Regions from separate parts of the Shewanella sp. 6_MG-2023 genome, predicted to be linked through region 1. Evidence: predicted binding sites of a transcription regulator. Region 1 holds the regulator's gene; each other region holds the start of a gene.
The links. Region 1 encodes sigma-54, which starts transcription at its own class of promoters, with help from an activator protein. Its sites were predicted from a motif close to GTTGGCACGNNNNTNGNNT; they were not measured.

Region 2: a site for sigma-54 is predicted at 2,248-2,266, ahead of Q4533_RS16415 (LiaF domain-containing protein). Genes of this name have one in related genera too.
Region 3: a site for sigma-54 is predicted at 1,703-1,721, ahead of Q4533_RS06150 (flagellar hook-length control protein FliK). Genes of this name have one in related genera too.
Region 4: a site for sigma-54 is predicted at 2,705-2,723, ahead of Q4533_RS11870 (P-II family nitrogen regulator). Genes of this name have one in related genera too.

The regions. Positions count from the first base shown of each region.
Region 1 covers NZ_JAUOQU010000014.1:52,820-57,545, forward strand. The annotation lists gene lptC (LPS export ABC transporter periplasmic protein LptC) at 1-380, shown strand, start outside; gene lptA (lipopolysaccharide transport periplasmic protein LptA) at 367-1,077, shown strand; gene lptB (LPS export ABC transporter ATP-binding protein) at 1,077-1,808, shown strand; gene Q4533_RS10090 (RNA polymerase factor sigma-54) at 1,943-3,427, shown strand; gene hpf (ribosome hibernation promoting factor) at 3,451-3,738, shown strand; gene ptsN (PTS IIA-like nitrogen regulatory protein PtsN) at 3,741-4,184, shown strand; gene rapZ (RNase adapter RapZ) at 4,181-4,726, shown strand, end outside.
Region 2 covers NZ_JAUOQU010000032.1:3,056-7,781, reverse strand. The annotation lists gene Q4533_RS16420 (M1 family metallopeptidase) at 1-1,099, opposite strand, end outside; gene Q4533_RS16415 (LiaF domain-containing protein) at 1,511-2,167, opposite strand; gene Q4533_RS16410 (nitroreductase family protein) at 2,569-3,228, shown strand; gene Q4533_RS16405 (patatin-like phospholipase family protein) at 3,942-4,726, opposite strand, start outside.
Region 3 covers NZ_JAUOQU010000007.1:76,601-81,326, reverse strand. The annotation lists gene fliL (flagellar basal body-associated protein FliL) at 1-46, opposite strand, end outside; gene Q4533_RS06150 (flagellar hook-length control protein FliK) at 138-1,610, opposite strand; gene fliJ (flagellar export protein FliJ) at 1,758-2,204, opposite strand; gene fliI (flagellar protein export ATPase FliI) at 2,204-3,541, opposite strand; gene fliH (flagellar assembly protein FliH) at 3,510-4,487, opposite strand; gene fliG (flagellar motor switch protein FliG) at 4,532-4,726, opposite strand, start outside.
Region 4 covers NZ_JAUOQU010000018.1:29,808-34,533, forward strand. The annotation lists gene Q4533_RS11855 (DUF3081 family protein) at 1-30, shown strand, start outside; gene Q4533_RS11860 (response regulator transcription factor) at 207-827, opposite strand; gene Q4533_RS11865 (polymer-forming cytoskeletal protein) at 1,061-2,407, shown strand; gene Q4533_RS11870 (P-II family nitrogen regulator) at 2,770-3,108, shown strand; gene Q4533_RS11875 (ammonium transporter) at 3,119-4,369, shown strand; gene Q4533_RS11880 (hypothetical protein) at 4,489-4,726, shown strand, end outside.

The DNA of each region.
Region 1 (4,726 bases):
GAGTCTCAGCGAAATACATGGAGCACTTTCAGCAAAGTAATGAAACCATGTTTACTGAGCCTGTCTACCTTATTTATCCTGAAAATGGTGAAGCCGAATGGCAATTAAGCGCAGATTTAGGCAAGCTGAATAATGAAACAGGCAAAGTAGTTTTAGAAAATAATGTTATTATTGATGCAATAAACATCGACGAGCCATTACAATCTTTGACAACCACCATGTTGGCACTCGATATGAACACCATGATTTTGACCTCAGATAGACAAATTTTTGTTACTGGGTCAGATTTTAATATACAAGGTTTAGGCCTGTATGCTGATTTAAATGCTCAAGAACTTGAACTTTTAAGTCAAGTAGAAGGAACGTATGAAGCAAAGTAAACTTTTGATTGCCTCACTACTCAGTGTAGTCAGTATTGCCAGCGCCTATGCAAAAGAAGGCGATTTACAGCAAGAGCTTAAAGTCGCAGCTGTGAGCCAAAAAGCTGACATAAAAAACAATCAGGTCATCTTCTATGGCCCAGTTAATGTGACTCAAGGGTCGATTAACATTAATGCCGACGAATTACGCGCATTTGGCACCGAAAGCGGCACCCAAAAAACCATGGTTGCCACAGGTAACCCTGCGACATTTTCCCAAGAGTTAGATGATGGCCGTATTGGTACTGCCAGTGCCGATGAAATTAAATATGAGCTTGCCACTAGCATTTTAACCTTAACGGGTAATGCTAAATTGGACCAAGCTGGCAGCCAGGTTACTGGTAACCTAATTAGCTACAACATTGAAAAGCAGCAGTTAATTGCTGAAAGCACCGGTACTGGTGAAGATCGGGTTATCACTATTTTTCAACCAGAAAGTCACCCAGACTTGATTGATTCTGAAAAGAAAAAAGATGAGCAACCACATTTACCAGACAGCGCTAAACCCGGTGATGACACGCCACCAGCTATAATTGAAAACAACAATTTATCTGCTGTAGAGGCTGTGAACTCAACTGAAACACCCGAAGTAACTGAATCACTTAACGCTGAGGCGCAGGCGACATTGTCAGCCCCAGCAGCTGAGCAAAATGACTAATGACCCAAATTACGTTAACCGCTGAAAATCTCGCTAAGAGTTATAAAAGTCGCCAGGTAGTAAAAGATGTCAGCCTGACGGTAAAAACCGGCCAAATTGTTGGCTTACTTGGCCCTAATGGTGCGGGTAAAACCACCACCTTTTATATGGTCGTAGGCCTAGTCAAAAGTGATAAGGGCCGCATTCTGATCGATGAAGATGATTTAACCGCAGATCCAATGCATTTGCGCGCCCGAAAAGGCATTGGCTACTTACCTCAAGAAGCCAGTATTTTTCGTAAGCTCACAGTACACGATAATATAATGGCAGTGCTTCAAACTCGCAAAAGCTTATCAAATGAGCAGCGCATTGAAGAACTGGAACATTTATTAGAAGAATTTAACATAACTCATATCCGTGATAGCCAAGGTATGGCGTTATCGGGAGGCGAGCGTCGCCGAGTTGAAATTGCACGCGCATTAGCGGCAAATCCTAAGTTTATTTTATTAGATGAACCTTTTGCAGGGGTAGATCCTATCTCAGTAATCGACATCAAGAAAATTATTCAACAACTTAAAAGCCGTGGTTTAGGGGTGCTAATTACCGACCATAATGTCCGTGAAACACTTGATGTGTGTGAGCGAGCATATATTGTGAGTCACGGAAACTTGATTGCTGAAGGAACACCTGCTGAGATCTTAGTCAATCAGCAAGTTAGGTCGGTATACTTAGGTGAACAATTCAAGCTATAGTTAGCACTATTCAGTTTTTAGTATGGCATTCGCGGCCAACAACAAACCTTAATCTAGTCTATTTTTCTAGGATCATAAACTAGCGCCCACACTGTTCGTCGCGATGATGTAATTCAATTAGGGACAAGCGGTACATGAAAGCCTCACTCCAACTCAAAATGGGTCAACACTTAACCATGACCCCACAGTTGCAACAAGCGATTCGCTTATTGCAACTTTCCTCATTGGAGCTACAGCAAGAAATTCAACAAGCACTTGATTCAAACCCGCTATTAGAGCTTGAAGACGAATTCACTAAAGCCAAAGAGCCCGTAAAAGAAAACGCCCTGCAAACTGACACCGATTTTAGTGATAATAGCCAAGTCACCATAGAAAAAGACACCTCAACGGTTGATACCACTGAATCGCTCACTAAAGATTCTATGCCTGAAGAACTCCCTATGGATACCACATGGGATGAGGTGTATACCGCCTCGCCGACTTCTGGCTCTGGCGCAGTATCGAGCGGTAATGATATGCCGTTTCAAGGCGAAACCAGTGAAGGCTTGTATGAGCATCTTGAATGGCAAAAAAACCTCACTCCCTTTTCTGAAAATGACTTAGTGATTGCAACCGCCATTATTGATGCCATTGATGAGCGCGGTTACCTCACCCAGAGCGTTGAAGACATTTTGCAATCCTTAGGCACTGACGATATCGAACTCGATGAAGTTGAAGCTGTACTTAAACGGGTACAACACTTCGATCCCGTCGGCATTGCAGCGCGAGATTTAAGTGAGTGTCTATTAATTCAATTAGGCCAATACCCTAATGAAATTCCTTGCATAGATAATGTTAAGTTACTGATTAAAGATCATCTTGATTTAATCGCCGGTCGTGACTTTAGGTTACTGATGCGTAAAACCAAGCTTAAAGAAGATGATTTACGTGAAGCCATTGAATTTATTCAAACGCTCAATCCACGTCCAGGCTTGCAAATTACCCCCATTAAAGATGAGTACGTCATTCCTGATGTTACTGTACTTAAAAAGAATGGTCGCTGGGTGGTCGAGCTAAATCCCGATAACATGCCTAAAATTGGCGTTAATCAGCAATATGCAGCTATGGCCAAAGGCGGTTCAAGCCAAGCTGACAGCCAATTTATTCGTGGTCATTTACAAGAAGCTAAATGGTTTATCAAAAGCATCGATAGCCGTAATGAAACCTTACTAAAAGTGGCTAACTGTATCGTACAATTTCAGCAAGGTTTCTTTGAGTTCGGTGAAGAAGCCATGAAGCCGATGGTGCTCAATGATATTGCTGAAGCGGTTGAAATGCACGAGTCGACCATTTCACGGGTCACGACCCAAAAATACATGCATACCCCCCGTGGACTTTTTGAACTAAAATATTTTTTCTCAAGCCATGTAAGTACCGATGATGGTGGAGAATGCTCTTCTACAGCAATTCGCGCATTTATTAAAAAGCTCGTAGCTGCAGAAAACCCGAAAAAGCCTCTTAGTGATAGTAAAATGGCGACACTATTGGCTGAACAAGGGATTAACGTTGCTCGACGTACGATAGCCAAATATCGAGAGGCAATGCTCATCCCTCCCTCAAACCAACGCAAAAGCTTATAACTTTTGTTATTGGAGGATGACCTATGCAAATTAACCTGACTGGAAACCATATTGAAATAACTCAATCTTTACGGGAATACGTGCAAACAAAATTTTCAAAGCTTGAACGACACTTCGAACAGATCAATAATGTTCACGTTGTGCTCGATGTTCAAAAGCTACAACAGATTGCCGAAGCCAAACTGCACCTAAAAGGCGGTGAAGTGTTTGCTGTATCGCGTAACGCTGATATGTATGTGGCAATAGACGCCCTGATAGATAAGCTAGACCGTCAGGTAATTAAACATAAAGAGAAACTCACTAAGCATTAACGATGGAACTTCGTACCATCCTGCAGCCGGCGTGCACTACCTGTGCCACTCCGGGCAGTAAGAAAAAGGTACTGGAATTAATCAGCAATTTAATGGCTGCCCAGTACCCAACCCTTTCTTCACAGGCTATTTTTGAAAGTCTAATAGCGCGTGAAAAAATGGGCAGTACAGGTATAGGAAATGGCATAGCAATTCCACATGGGCGCTTAGATAATATCGAAGAACCCATTGCTATTTTAATCAAATGCGAAGAGCCAATCGCCTTTGATGCCATAGACAAGCAACCTGTAGATATTTTATTTGCGCTTCTTGTACCTGCAGATCAGTGCCAGCAACACCTAAGCACATTATCTAGCATGGCAGAGAAACTCAGTGATAAATTGATACTTAAACGACTTCGAAAGAGTCATGACGCTACAGAACTTTATCAGGTTATTACTGCATGAAACTTGTCATCGTATCGGGACGTTCAGGTTCAGGAAAATCAGTCGCACTGAGAGTGCTTGAAGATTTAGGTTATTACTGTGTTGATAACCTGCCACTGCCACTGATTGGCAGCCTGCTTGAACAGCTTAAAGATAGTAACGAGCTTGTCGCCATTAGCGTCGATGTGCGTAATATCGAAGAGCAAGGCAAAGTACTCAAAGAGCAAATTGCTTTACTGTCTGACGATACCAGCATTACCAGTTTCTTTTTAAACGCCAACGATAAAGTGTTACTGAAGCGTTTTAGTGAGACCCGCCGATTACACCCACTGTCTAAGAATCAAATTTCGTTACAAGAAGCCATTAAGCTTGAGGGGCGGTTACTCGAACCCATAGCCAAAATGGTTGATCACTATATCGACACCTCGCAAACTAATATCTACGAATTGAGCGATCATGTTCGGCAAATCTTGCTAGGCAGTGTTGATAAAGAATTAGTGGTACATTTTGAGTCATTTGGCTTTAAGCATGGCATGCCGGCTGAAGCAGACTTTATGTTTGAT
Region 2 (4,726 bases), on a different contig from region 1:
AGTTTTTGGATAATGCTAAGTTAGATTCAAACTCAGGATGAATTTGTTCGGTGATTTTAGCCGCCATCCAGCTTGCAAAAGCTTCGTTTAACCATAGGTCATTCCACCACTGCATAGTCACTAGGTTACCGTACCATTGGTGTGCTAGCTCGTGGGCAATAATTGAAACGGCCGTTTTTTTGCTATTTTGGCTGGCGGTTTGCTCATCAACTAACAAAATATCTTCACGATAAGTGACTAAGCCTGCGTTTTCCATCGCCCCAAAAGGAAACTCAGGTACTGCAACGCTATCAAGCTTTTGATAAGGGTAATCGACCCCAAAATAATCTTCTAATGCTTTTAGAACTAACGGCATTTGCTCGGCTGCATATTTGGCTAGCTCGATTTTCCCCTTAGTGGTTATTACGCGCCCTGGGACTTTCATGCCTGTGACTTCAATTTCTTCAAATTGACCCACAGCATAAGCAACAAGGTAAGAGGATATTGGCTTGGTTTGAGCAAATACGTGAGTTGTCAGGCCATCTTTGGTTGCAACTGAAAGCTCAGGGGTATTGCTGTAAACCTTTTCAGTACTTGGGGCTGTGATGGTTACTTGAAAGGGGATTTTATATTCTGGTTCATCAAAGCTTGGAAAACTGCGGCGCGCATCACTCATTTCAAACTGGGTAAATAAGTAGGGCAGGCCGCCATCAATGGTTTTATACAGGCCGACAGATTGACGGTTATAAGGGGCTGTGAAATCCATTGAGAAAGAATATGCACCAGGTTCGATAGTATGTGGGCAGTTAAACAAAACCACCCCAGTATCTTGCATGATTACATCTAGTTGGCAGTCTTTGTTGTTAGCTGATTTGGCATCTAACTGGATATTGCTAGCAGTGTATTCTAAGCCGTTAAGTTGTAATTGCTTAGTGGCTTCAAGCACTTCAATTTGAATGGCTGTGCTGCCTGAGAAGTTATCTTTTACTGGATCTAAGTTGAGCTTAATACTTTGTGATAGTGGCTTGGCGACTTTACTTAGCACGTATTCATTGGCTAAGGCGTCGGTACTTCCCACAAATGAGAGCGTAACTAGCCCTGCAGTGACGATTCGATACATGTTATTTCCTGTTGTTTTAATTATCATTCCATGATGTTTAATGGCATTGATTAGGATTGAGTGACTATTAGCGTTTTTATTGATAATGATTGTATTCATAACGCTTGTATTGGAACCATTGCATTGATGATTCTATAGGGTCATTTAAAGCTGATGCTGATTATAACAAGTTAACAGCTAAGCGGTAACTTACGAGCATCATTTAAGTTGGGGTTGTTGTAACAATTGATGACTTGCTTAGAGTATTTAGTGTGATTACTTAGAGTAGCGCTTGATTGAAGCATCATCTAATCCCAGCTTGGCGATTGCTAGGTATTGAGTTACTTATGGCTTAGAGCTGATTTAATGGCCGAAATAAGGCAAATATTATCGTTGAGGTTTGCCTTATATTCGGATCTTGTGTTCTTAGTATCAAAAGTAGTTTTTAGTATCAAATGCCGATTTTAAGTTGTTGGCAAACTCGATAAACTTTTCTTTAATGGTGCGCTTGATAGACACCTCCAGCGAGCCCAAAATAACCTTACCCTCAATGGTGATGACAGGAGCTTGGCGGGTTGCGATAGAAGGCGCTTTGTTTTCTATGCTACTGACGAGCCCGTAAGTTTTACACACCACATTAATGCCTTCAGGAACATAGATACTGCTACTGCCCAAAAAGCAATTAATCTCAATGGTGACATGTTGATGCTGAAAAATGGCATCACTAAAGTCCAGAGTTGTTTCGCCAATAATATTATTAACCTTAATAACCTTTGGCACCACCCATTGGCCGCTACGTTCACTGTTACCTAATATGCTGGTTAAGCGCATATCTTCAGTGGCAGTTTTGCTGCCATAGTTTGGCGCAAACTGGTGGTCTTTTTGCTGACTATAGTCAGTATCAGCGGTTAAGGTTAGGTCTGCGACCAGTGCGACGATCTCTTGATGAACACTTGAGTTCATTGCCTCATCAAGGCGTCTTTCAAAGGCTTCAGCAGAGATAATGCCGTGGCTATAATTGACAATTAACTGATCGATAACTTGTTCTCTGACTTGCTCAATAGGGCGATCTTCTAAAATCACGGCCATAATGTCACTCCTTGGACTTTATAGTACATAGTGACTCAGATTTTAGTCACTAGGGTAGATGTTGTATTTAAGTTAAATTAAAGCAATATGCAGGCCAGTTTAAAGATGCTATATAAAAACAGTGCTTTATCATTCTTGCAGCATTGCGTTATCGTTTTTAACCTTTATAAATGCAAATGATATAGTGAAAGTAGCCAGCTGAATTAGTCAAAATAACCAGTGAACAGCCATGGGTTTGTCATTTTTTCTACGTATAGTTACGCTATAGAGCCATCTGCACCCGCTATTACGGATTTTTTATGGTTTAAAAACTCCATAAAGATTGGTGTCTAGCACTCTTTTTTTCTCAATGGAAAAGCCTAAAATGCACCGCATCGGCATCACCTATGAGGAAAATCATTATGTCACACCCAATTATTGCAGATTTGAATAAACGTTATACTGTGAAAAAGTATGATTCAAGTAAGCGTATTTCAGCAGCGGATATGGACGTAGTGAAACAAGCGATTCGTTTAACTGCTTCTTCTATTAACTCACAGCCGTGGAAATTTATCGTATTAGAAACTGATGTGGCAAAACAACGTTTTCATGAAACGTTTGCCAATATGCACCAGTTTAATCAGCCTCATGCTACTGAAGCCTCCCATGTGATTTTATTTGCCCATAACCCTAAGTTCACTAAAGATGACTACAGAAAAGTTGTTGATGTTGAAGTGTCGTCAGGTCATTTACCGGCAGACATGTATGACAACATGCTAAATGGTGCTTTTGGTTTTGCAGAGCAAAATACTGATGACAGTGGTTTTAATGGCCATTGGACTAAAGCGCAAACCTATATTGCTATTGGTAATACCTTGCATACGCTAGCTCGTTTAGGGATTGCTTCTACATCGATGGAAGGCGTTGACCCAAGCTTAATTGGTGAGATTTTTAAAGAAGAGTTAGATGGTTACGTTTGTGAGTTTGCGCTAGCAATGGGTTATCACAAAGAGGGCGAAGATTATAACTTTGGCCTACCTAAATCACGCTTACCTGAACAAGATATCATCACAGTTTTATAAACTATATTTGGTCGTTTAAATTATAGCTTGTAACACCTTTCTAATTGATTATTCTGTCCCTGTTATTAAAGCCCATCATGTACTCTTGATGGGCTTTTTTGTGTTGAGTATTTTTAAAAGATTAAATCAGCAGCTTAGTCTCCATTTTAAACAGTTACTATTTCACAGGAAGGTGAAAAATTTTAGGTTCGGCTTTTATAAGCCCTAAATGACTGATAATACTGCAATGTAACCCGTCACATTAACGTTGAGCATGAGTTAAACCTTTATAGGGACTGACTTCAACTGGAATACTGATGAAATTGAGTAGCCTCTGCAAGGTGCTATTCATACGTGTCATGCCATGAACCGCTGGCGCTGAAACGATATTATGAAGAATGGAATGTATTTGATGGGAGGCATGAATATTGATGGATGAATGCAGCTGCTTTGGTTGATAGTAGTATCATTAAGGCATTGCGCAATCGCTAACAACAGACAGTATTAAGAAGAGGAGTTACTTAGCTGCAGCTTATTGATAAAGCCGCCATTATGTTCAGTGTTTCAAGTCGTTCTCAACATGGTAAGTTATTCCAAAAAGTGTAGAGTCATAACTAAAGCGACTAAAAATGCTGATAAAATGGTAAAAAGGTGGGATTAATAATGACGTATTAGCTTGATTTTACTCTCCCAGTAATGACTTGGGAGAGTCGTGAAAGTAAACTATAACTTCTTTAATAAGGAACTTGGTTTTGCCATAAATTGTTGTTTACCGCCTTGTCATAGCCGTTTTGGTATAAGGCTTCCATGTACTGCTGATCAAACATTTTCTTGGTGGCAGGTTCTGCATCAAACTTGTCGTCAATATAAGTGAATGACAAATCGTAGTTATTTACTTCGCTGTAATACAGCATTCGATATAAATCACCTCTAGCTTGTTGAATCGTCATACTTTTCAAACTGCGATTCAGTAGTTCAAGGCCTTTATCATGTAGGGAAATATAAGGTGATTTTAATACCCCGTTACGGATAACGTGAATATTAGTTGGTTGCTGATAACCTAAAGCCTGATTGACTAACCCATAATCGAAATTACCTGGGTCGACAAACATTTGTGAGTTCATGCCGCCATCAACATGTAGTTCTTCTAGAGGCTTTCCATCTATCTCAACATTGATGAATTGTGGTGGAAACACCCCTGGAATTGACGAGCTTGCGGCTAAAATTTGATGAACTAAGTCATATTTATTTGGTAAGTTACTGGCAGCAATTTGGCCAATATTCCAGATCATCAGCTCGCCAGAATCAAACTGCGTAGTGCCAATAAATAGTCGACGCCCTTTTTGGTGTTCAGTCGCTATTTTATCAATCATTGTAGCAGGGTAAAACTGCTCCACTAGCTCATATAGACTACTGCCATCAGTAAAGGCATCTTTAAAAAGAGCATTTAAAAAATTGCGTTTACCTAATATAGCCTTATCGTTAAGGCCTAGCATGACTTGCTTTAATCGATGAATTT
Region 3 (4,726 bases), on a different contig from region 1:
TTGGTGGGTTCTGGGTAGTTAATTCTAAAGAAGCTTCTTCTGGCATAAATGATTCCATCACGCTGTTGTTATTATTGTGTTAACTAAGTTTCAGCTTAGTTTTTGATTTTGCGATCATTAACCCATAGGTTACCGACTTAAGCGTAATAATCTATAGCTGAACTGCCACTCATGGCATGTTTTGTGACTATCTCAAGTTCTTGTGCTGAAATTTCATCCAAAAGCCCGTCATTGCTAGCACTTGACTCATCATAATCAGCGTTTTTCTGCTGTTCGCCGTCTTGAGAAACATGACTGTCAGCCAATTGCAGCCCTTCTTCTGCTAGCATTTCCCGTAGCCGCGGAATAGCTTGCTCCAATAGGTCTCGGGTTTGTGTCTGCGCCACTTGAAATTGCACTTGGGTTTGATCGCCATTAACTTGAACTCTGACCACCATATGGCCAAGCTCTGCCGGATCTAATCGAATTTCCGCATGTTGAATGCCCTGTCCTACCATCGTCATGAGTTGTTGCTTCATCACAGGGGCGAACTTTTGGATCATCTCCTGCATTTGCCCTACCGACTCAGATCCTTGGCGTAACGATAATTGAAATTGCGGCACATCACTTTTATGCACTGACGTTAAGCTACTTTGATTTTGTATCGCCTTGAGATCCACAGATTCTGCATCAAGAGTAAACTCACCAGCGCTAAGGGCAATGGCATTATTTGCTAGGGCATTACTACTAGGACTATTGGCAGAGGAAGGAATAGCAGACTTATCCATGGATACCGAGAACTCAGCTTTACTCAGGTTAACCCCAGATTCCTTTGAGGTTATTTTACCTTCAATACTGTCAGGAGCGCCTAAAGTTTTGTTTGCATCAACTAAGCCTTTGTTTACATCAACTAGGTTTTTGTTTACATCAACAGCAGCGCTATTGTTATCCATTATGTTTTTATGAATTGAACTAAAGCCACTGCTAAGTGCAAGGGCTGGTTTTTCAGCATTATCTATGGCGCTGGTTGTTGCTAACTCAATCAAAGGGAGTAAGGCTCCACCTTGGATGGGAGTTTGCTGGTTAAAGTCAGTGATCAGCTGATTTAACTCCTTGACTGATAATGCTGACAACTCAGCTGCAGACATTGCACTAAATTCAGATAAATTTTGTAGTTGCTCAGCTGAATAGTCACTTAAAAATTCTGTAGTTGAACTGTCGCTATCTGCTGCCATAGCATCTATTTGGGGCATTGAAATCGCTTCAGCTAAGTTACCTAAAGCCTCTTGTGACAGTTCAGCTGAATCGGCCTCAATAGCCAGCGGCAATATGTTGCCACCAGTTGGTTGGCTATTGGTTTCAAAATTTTCTGCTAAGTCAATTTGAGCAAAGATTAAAGCAATATCGGTTTCTGCAGCAATATGCTCTTGTGAGGCATTGTCATCCACCAGATTGATATCTGAGTTATTTTCAGAAGCTTGCTCAGTGTTACCCTGCATCTCATCAGTTTGAGAAACTTGATTAAGCGCCGACAAAAAAGATGGGCTATCAGTACCTTGCGGCGTCTCTCCCGTTGGGGAATTCGCCATTTTATTGCTATTTCCAAGTAAAATATTACTCACTTGCTGCATAACAAACTCCGAGTTAATAACACCGAAAACCTATTGGTGCTATAAAATTATGAAAGTCACATTGCTGACGCTTTTATTATTAATAACGAACCAAGCAATAAGAGTGCCAGAATAAAAATTAATTAGGCTAAAAACGGATAAGGGAATTTAACGCGGGGTTTTACGAATAAACTGCTGCATCGCAAATTCATCTGAGGCTTTTTGCTCTTGTTTATTGGCTATTTGCTGAGCTTTTTGATCATTTTTAGCTAACAACAATTCAACCGCTTTACGCTTTTGTTGCTTTTGCTGCCAATTAACTTGTCGATGTTGGGTCTGATTTTGTGCTTCTTTAACGGTATTAACTTGCTGCACTAGTGCTTGGTCAATTTGCTTAATAAATTCATGAAAAGAATGATATTCACTGGCACTTAGCGTTTTACCTTGATTTTCATTCATTTGCTTCATGTACTCTAGGCGATAATTATTTAACGCCTCTAATTGCCCCTCACATTTTTGTAGTTCTAATTGTGCAGATTTAAGCTGTAAAGCCGCCTGTTCTTCTGCTTCTTTATTGAGTTTAAGCACTGTGATTAATGGATCAGCCCGGCGCATTATTTACACTGAGCAGCAATCTGCCCAACCATGGTTTGACTGTTATCAAAGGAAATAACATCTTTAAATCCTTGGCGTAAAAATGCATTCATCGCTGGTTGTAACCGAATAGCGTTATCAATGCGTGGATCGCTGCCTTGGGAATAAGCCCCAATTGAAATTAAGTCTCTGTTTTGCTGATAAAGTGAATACATCTGTTTAACCAGACGCATGGACTCTAAATGCTCAGTGCTAATCACCATAGGTGCGACGCGGCTAATGGACTGCTCAATATCAATCGCGGGGTAATGGCCAGAATCTGCCAGCGTTCTTGATAACACAATATGACCATCTAAAATCGCCCGTGACGCATCGGCAATGGGATCTTGTTGATCATCACCTTCGGTAAGCACGGTATAAAATGCGGTAATCGAACCTTGACCTGGGCCGCCGTTACCTGCCCGTTCGACCAAGCGGGGTAATTTAGCAAACACCGATGGCGGATAACCTTTGGTCGCCGGAGGCTCACCCACTGCCAAGGCTACTTCACGCTGGGCTTGGGCGTAACGGGTTAAACTGTCCATCAATAACAATACGTTATAGCCAAGGTCTCTAAAATACTCCGCAATACGTGTTGAGGTTTCACAGGCGCGTAATCGCATCAATGGTGAAGTATCAGCAGGTGCTGCGACCACCACAGATCTGGCTCGGCCTTCTGGGCCTAAAATCTCTTCAATAAACTCTTTTACTTCACGGCCACGTTCACCCACCAGCCCCACCACAATAATGTCAGCAGTGGTGCCGCGAGTCATCATGCCTAACAGCACACTTTTACCCACACCAGAGCCGGCAAACAGGCCCATCCGCTGGCCTTTACCTACGGTCAACATGGCATTAATGGCTCTAACCCCCACATCTAATGGTTCGGTAATCGCGCGGCGCGATAAAGGGTTAATGGGCGGCGCATGACGCGAGGCATGTTGCTCAGTATTTAATGGTCCAAGGCCATCAAGGGGTAAACCACTACCGTCTAAAACTCTACCAAGTAAACTTAAGCCGACACTTAACCCTGACTGCTCACCTAAAGGCTGCACTCTTGCTCCCGGTAACACCCCTCTTAATTCATCTACGGGCATGAGATAAAGTAATTCATCATCAAATCCAACGACTTCAGCCACTAGCTCACCGGCCATGGTTTCGATAGAGCATAAACTGCCGACAGGGGCTCTACAGCCGGTAGCTTCGAGGGTTAAGCCAACAACCCTAACCAGCTGACCACTGGCCACAGGCCGAATGGGGGTGACTTTATTACTATGAAGTTTAAATTTATTTAGTAACTGATGTTGGCGATTTAGCATCATCTACCTCATCAACAAGGTGTAAACCCTCTTCATGTACGACAGAAGAAACATTGTCATCAGTGAGTTGATCCCGCTTTGCTCCCACCACCTTAAGGCTACATTCGCTAGCATCCTCGGCAATGCTAGTGGTGTAGTGACTTGAATCTGACTTAATCGTTTGCACATTGGCCTGAATCGCTGCGACCTGTTGCTGCAAGCCACTAAGAGCTTGACTCATACGCGCTTCAACTCGTAAGTCGACACTGGAGCGCTCGCTGTGAATGATGCAGTCACCGTTTTTAAGAGATGGATCAGCTTCAATTTCCCAACGATTCTTAGCTAATTGCGCTTCACTGTATAATTGATTAACAAGTGCAGCATCATCTGGGCTAAACCTCAGAGTGACTTGTTGTTTTTTAATCGGTAACGAATCTACCCCTTGACGCAGTACAGATAAAATATGTTCAGGATGAGTTTGTAATTCATTACCGACGATGGATTTGGTCAGATTAATGGATAGCTGTAATAGCTCAGCTTCAATTTCAGCATCAAGCACTAATAAGGGTTGCTCAAATTGCTCAACTAAGCCAGATAAACGCTCAAGCATCTCATTAGCTTTGGCTAAACCCACTTCATAACCTTGTTGTTCTCCTTGGCTAAAGCCTTCAGCGTGACCTTGCTCTAAACCTTCAAGCCGACCTTGCTCCGTGCCTTTCGCTAGCCCATCAAGCTGGCCTTGCTCAAAACCTTCTTGTTCAGCTTCAACTCGAATTTGCTCTATTTCAGCCATGGTAGGCGGTAAAAGGGGCTTGTCTTCAGCAACAGGCTGGGAATTTTGACGTCCTAGTTGGCCAAATAAATTTGAGCCAGTGTCAGTTTTTTGTTGGGAAACATCCGGTAATTGCCAATGGCTAAAATCTTCATCAACTTCTGTTAGGTTATTATTGTTATTAGCTTTAGTCATGATTGCTCTGGTTGTACCTCGTTATAAAATCGGCTTAAATCGGACTATAGGAACTCATCACCACCGCCGCCACCGAGCATAATTTCGCCGCTGTCACTTAATCGACGCGCAATCGCAAGGATCTCTTTTTGAGCCATTTCCACTTCACTGATCCTTATCGGCCCCATGGCTTCAAGATCATCACGTAATAGCTCACCTGCTCGCTTAGACATATTACCAATAATTTTGTCAGATAACTG
Region 4 (4,726 bases), on a different contig from region 1:
TTTGCTGAGGTGATGAAGTACTCAGTATAAACAGCACTATGTCATCAAAAAAATTTTGCGCTTTAGTTGCGCTTTGCTGCACGCTAAAGCTTACCTAAGTGCAATTAATGTTATTTTCTGTAGTTAATTCTCAAAGCTGTTAACTCGCACCATTTAACAGCTAGCGTTACAAATTAGCAGTGAGCTAATTATATACATTTAAATTTTTAAACTTGTGCAAAGGCGTAAGAAAGCTGCCCACGGCTGGATATTTTGGTTTTTTTGAACATATTCTGAATATGCATTTTTACTGTATTAATCGATATGCCTAAATTGGCAGCGATTTCATCATTGGTTAAGCCTTGGCATATCAGGGTTAATACCTGCTGCTCTTTCTTGGTCGTTAATGACAGTAATTCATTCTGGCGTTGGGTATTGGGTTGTCGTTTCTTTGATTGAATATAACGTGACATGGCATCGTGGCTGAAATAAAGCTTATTAGCATTAATGCTTTTAAGGGCTTCAATAATGTCAACTTCAGTTGCGGCCAATGGGAGTGCGCCATGGAATCCATTAGAGATAAGTAAAGTTTCACACTCAGTATCTAGTTGAGGGCAAAAGACTAAATGCTTACCTGTTGTAAGAATATCAGCTGAAATTAAATAGGCGTGTTTATGAGGGGCTTCTAAATAGTGAATAAGAAATTTTGGCCTTTTATCGGCAGCTTTACAGGCAAAGTTTAGTGAGTCATAGAAGGCGGTTTCAATATTGAGTAATCCTGAGATTTTAGATACTTGCAGGGCCTGTGGTTCTGGAAGTTGTTTAAAAATCACATCTGAAAAAATCATTTCGGCTACATCCCTGTTATTTGGGCTACTATTGAAAATCCGTTCAATAGCAAATTTATATATTAAAGACAGGCTCTTTTACTAATAGCCGATACATTAAACTATTAAGTTTTACTTTTAAAGCGAAAAGCTCGGAATTGACCTGCAATTTATGTAAAAGAAATGTTATTTGTTGTTTTAATAAAGTTAGTTTAGTATATGTCGAAAATTAATAATAAAGGAAACTGATTGGTATGAATAACAAAGGAAATGGGGTTACTTTTATTGGCCCTGATACTTCATTGGATGGAGATATGACTGTACAGGGACCTGCTTTGGTTGCCGGTAAAGTTAAAGGTGTTATTCGTTCAACAGACCAAGTTAAAATTGAAGTTGGTGGCGAAATTGACGGTGAGCTTTTTTGTCAAGAATTAAGAGTTTGTGGTGAATTTAAAGGTAAATTACATTGCAACAGTTTAGTGATTGTAAGCTCTGGTGTAGTTGAAGGTGATGTATCTAGCCATAAAATGGAAATTTATGATGGTGGTCAATTTTTAGGTGCCAGAACCAAGGGCCCTGAAGAAGGCGTATTACCCCAAGCAACTGTTGAAGATAAGCCAGAAGCACAAGTCACAGAAGCCTATGCTTTCCCAAAGACTGAAGCGCCTGTTGCAGAGGCGCCGATAGCTCAAGCTGCAAATAAGGGACATTTTAACAATCTTAAGCCAGAGCCTGTAGTAAAAACTACCGTAGCGGTTCAGGTGAAAACAGATGTTAATAAAGCCGAACCTAAGAAAGTCGATGTTAAGGCTGAACCTGCACCTGCACCTGCCACAACTCAGATTAAACCACAGACTCTTGCAGAAATTAATTCACAGACCAGTGGTAGTAGCGCTGCAACTGCAAATTCTCGAGTAGAGCCTCAAGTAAATACAGATGCTCATAATAACCCGAAGCCAGTTGCAGAACCTAAGCCTAAGTCAAAACTTGAGATTAAGCCGCAACCGAATCCTCAAGCTCAACTTGCTGCAGCAGAAGCGGCGAGAAAGGCTCAAGAGAAATCATCAGGTTCAGGTGCTAAGCTATTTGTCGCGGCTATCGCTGTTGCTGCAATTGCTGGCGCGGTTTATAAAAAAGATGAATTGACTCAATTGATTGAATCAAAGCCTGTTACAGCTTCAGTGGTGAAACCGGCAACGACGGTTATTGATATTGAACCACAGCAAATACAGCCAGCAGAAAACCAAATTGAACTTGCTAAGGCAGATGAAGTACTTGAGCCTTCAGTTAGTGTTGCGCTTACCACTGATATTGACGAGTCTGAAATTGTGACTACTGCAAATGATGCGCCTGACTCGGCAATTGAAATGCAAGCAACTGCATCAGCTGAAACAGAAGCAGAACTTGAAGTGACAGAAACTGCTTTAGCTGATGAAACTGAAGACTTGCTTGTCAGTGTGAATGAGGCTGTTGTAGCAGTTGAAGATGAAGTGGTCAGTCAGCCTCAAGTTGATAGCTTAATGGCAGATCTACTCGCTGAAGAGACGACTGATGAGGTTGCAAGTTCAGCAGAAGCAACTGACACGGTTGGCAGCTTATAAATTTTTAAAAGCTAATCTGCAAATAAAAAGGCCTTCATTAGAAGGTCTTTTTATTTATGCTTTCTTTAATGTGTTTATTTTTATATCAGTAACATCCCCCCCTTCCGCACAGCTTTTCTTTGTTCATTTTGACACTTTTTTAACTGCGTAATTCTTATTATCAAGTATTCAAATAGTTATAAACGCTTCGCTCTAATGTTGTGCGCGCCAAATTAAAGTTGCACCTTATTAGTGCATGAAAAGACTTTTTTATTTAACTTATATTTTAAAATGCTATACGAATCATGGTTTTACATGATTGGCCTGATGATTGAATTGTATTTGCAAACAAATTTATAACAATCACACTTTTGGAGGTCGAGATGAAACTCGTCAGCGCTATCATCAAGCCATTTAAATTGGATGATGTCCGTGAAGCTATTGCAAGCATGGGCATTGAAGGAATGACTGTTACCGAAGTAAAAGGTTTCGGTCGTCAAAAAGGTCACACTGAGCTATATCGTGGCGCAGAATACCAAGTCGACTTTCTTCCTAAAGTGAAGTTGGAAATTGCTACTAAAGCAGAAAACTTAGATATGTTAATTGAAGCCATTACGACAGCGGCTCATACCGGCAAGATTGGCGATGGCAAAATTTTTGTTACTGATCTTGAGCAAGCTATCCGTATCCGTACGGGTGAGCTAGATAACGAAGCACTATAAGGGGAATGTAATGGAAGAGTTAGCAACGTTAGGCACAACCGTCACCGAATTACGTTTCGCATTAGATACGTTTTATTTTCTAATATCAGGTGCGTTTGTCATGTGGATGGCAGCAGGTTTTGCAATGCTTGAGGCGGGCTTAGTTCGTTCAAAAAATACCACAGAAATTTTAACTAAAAATGTATGTTTATATTCAATCGCCTGTGTGATGTTCCTGTTAGTGGGTTACAACATCATGTATGTCGATAACACTGAAGGTGGCTGGTTACCATCATTTGGTTCATTAATTGGCTCACAAGCCGCTGATGCAGATCATGCGCTGGAGTCTGACTTCTTCTTCCAAGTTGTATTTGTTGCAACGGCAATGTCAATTGTGTCTGGTGCAGTTGCAGAGCGAATGAAGCTTTGGTCTTTCTTAATCTTTGCAGTGGTATTAACCGCGGTTATCTACCCAATTGAAGGTTACTGGACTTGGGGCGGTGGCTTCCTTTCTGCTGCTGGTTTCGTTGACTTCGCTGGTAGTGGTATTGTACATATGGCCGGTGCAGCAGCAGCTATCTCAGGAGTACTATTACTGGGTGCTCGTAAAGGTAAGTATGGCCCAAATGGTGAAGTTCATCCTATCCCAGGTTCAAACTTACCAATGGCGACATTAGGTATGTTTATCTTATGGATGGGTTGGTTTGGCTTTAACGGTGGTTCACAATTATTAGTCTCAGACGCAGAAAATGCTTCAGCAGTGGCTAAGATTTTTGTAAACACTAACTCAGCAGCCGCTTTCGGTGCAGTTTCAGCATTATTAGTTTGTAAAGTTGTCTGGGGTAAGGCTGACCTAACCATGATTTTAAATGGTGCATTAGCGGGCTTAGTGGCTATTACAGCAGACCCATTATCACCTTCACTATTAATGTCAGGTGTCATTGGTATCGTCGCTGGTGGTGTGGTTATCTTCTCAATTGTTGCCTTTGACCGCATTAAAATTGATGACCCAGTAGGTGCAATCTCTGTACATGGTGTTGCCGGTTTCCTAGGTCTAATGCTAGTACCATTATCAAATGCTGATGCAAACTTTGGTGCTCAGTTATATGGCGCAGCAGTTATCTTTGCTTGGGTATTCTCAGCTTCATTCGTAGTATGGTTTATCCTTAAAGCGACAGTGGGTATCCGTGTTACTGAAGAAGAAGAGTACAACGGTATGGATGCATCTGACTGTGGTGTTGATGCTTACCCAGAGTTTGTTTCAATCAAATCAGCTGGATAATAGATTGCTTTAAACACTGAGCATGTTAAAACTAAAAGCAGAACCTTAGGGTTCTGCTTTTTTGTGACTCTTAAAAAGTGAACAAGTGTGACGAGTGAATAAGTGCAATGAGGTTTAACATGGTTAATTACTTTCAAGTATTGATGATTGCTTTACTTATCAGTATCAGCTTTTTCGCCACTGCGGGAAAAGTGGTTGTGAGAAAGACATCTGAACCATTTGACGCTTTTGCAATACGAAATCAAGTTCAGCAGGACTATCAATGGCAGCAAATGCTCAAAATGCAGCAGCAAATTAATATTTTACAAGCTCTGCCGAATGGCTGTTTGGTATTCGCTGCGCCATACCGTTATTTTA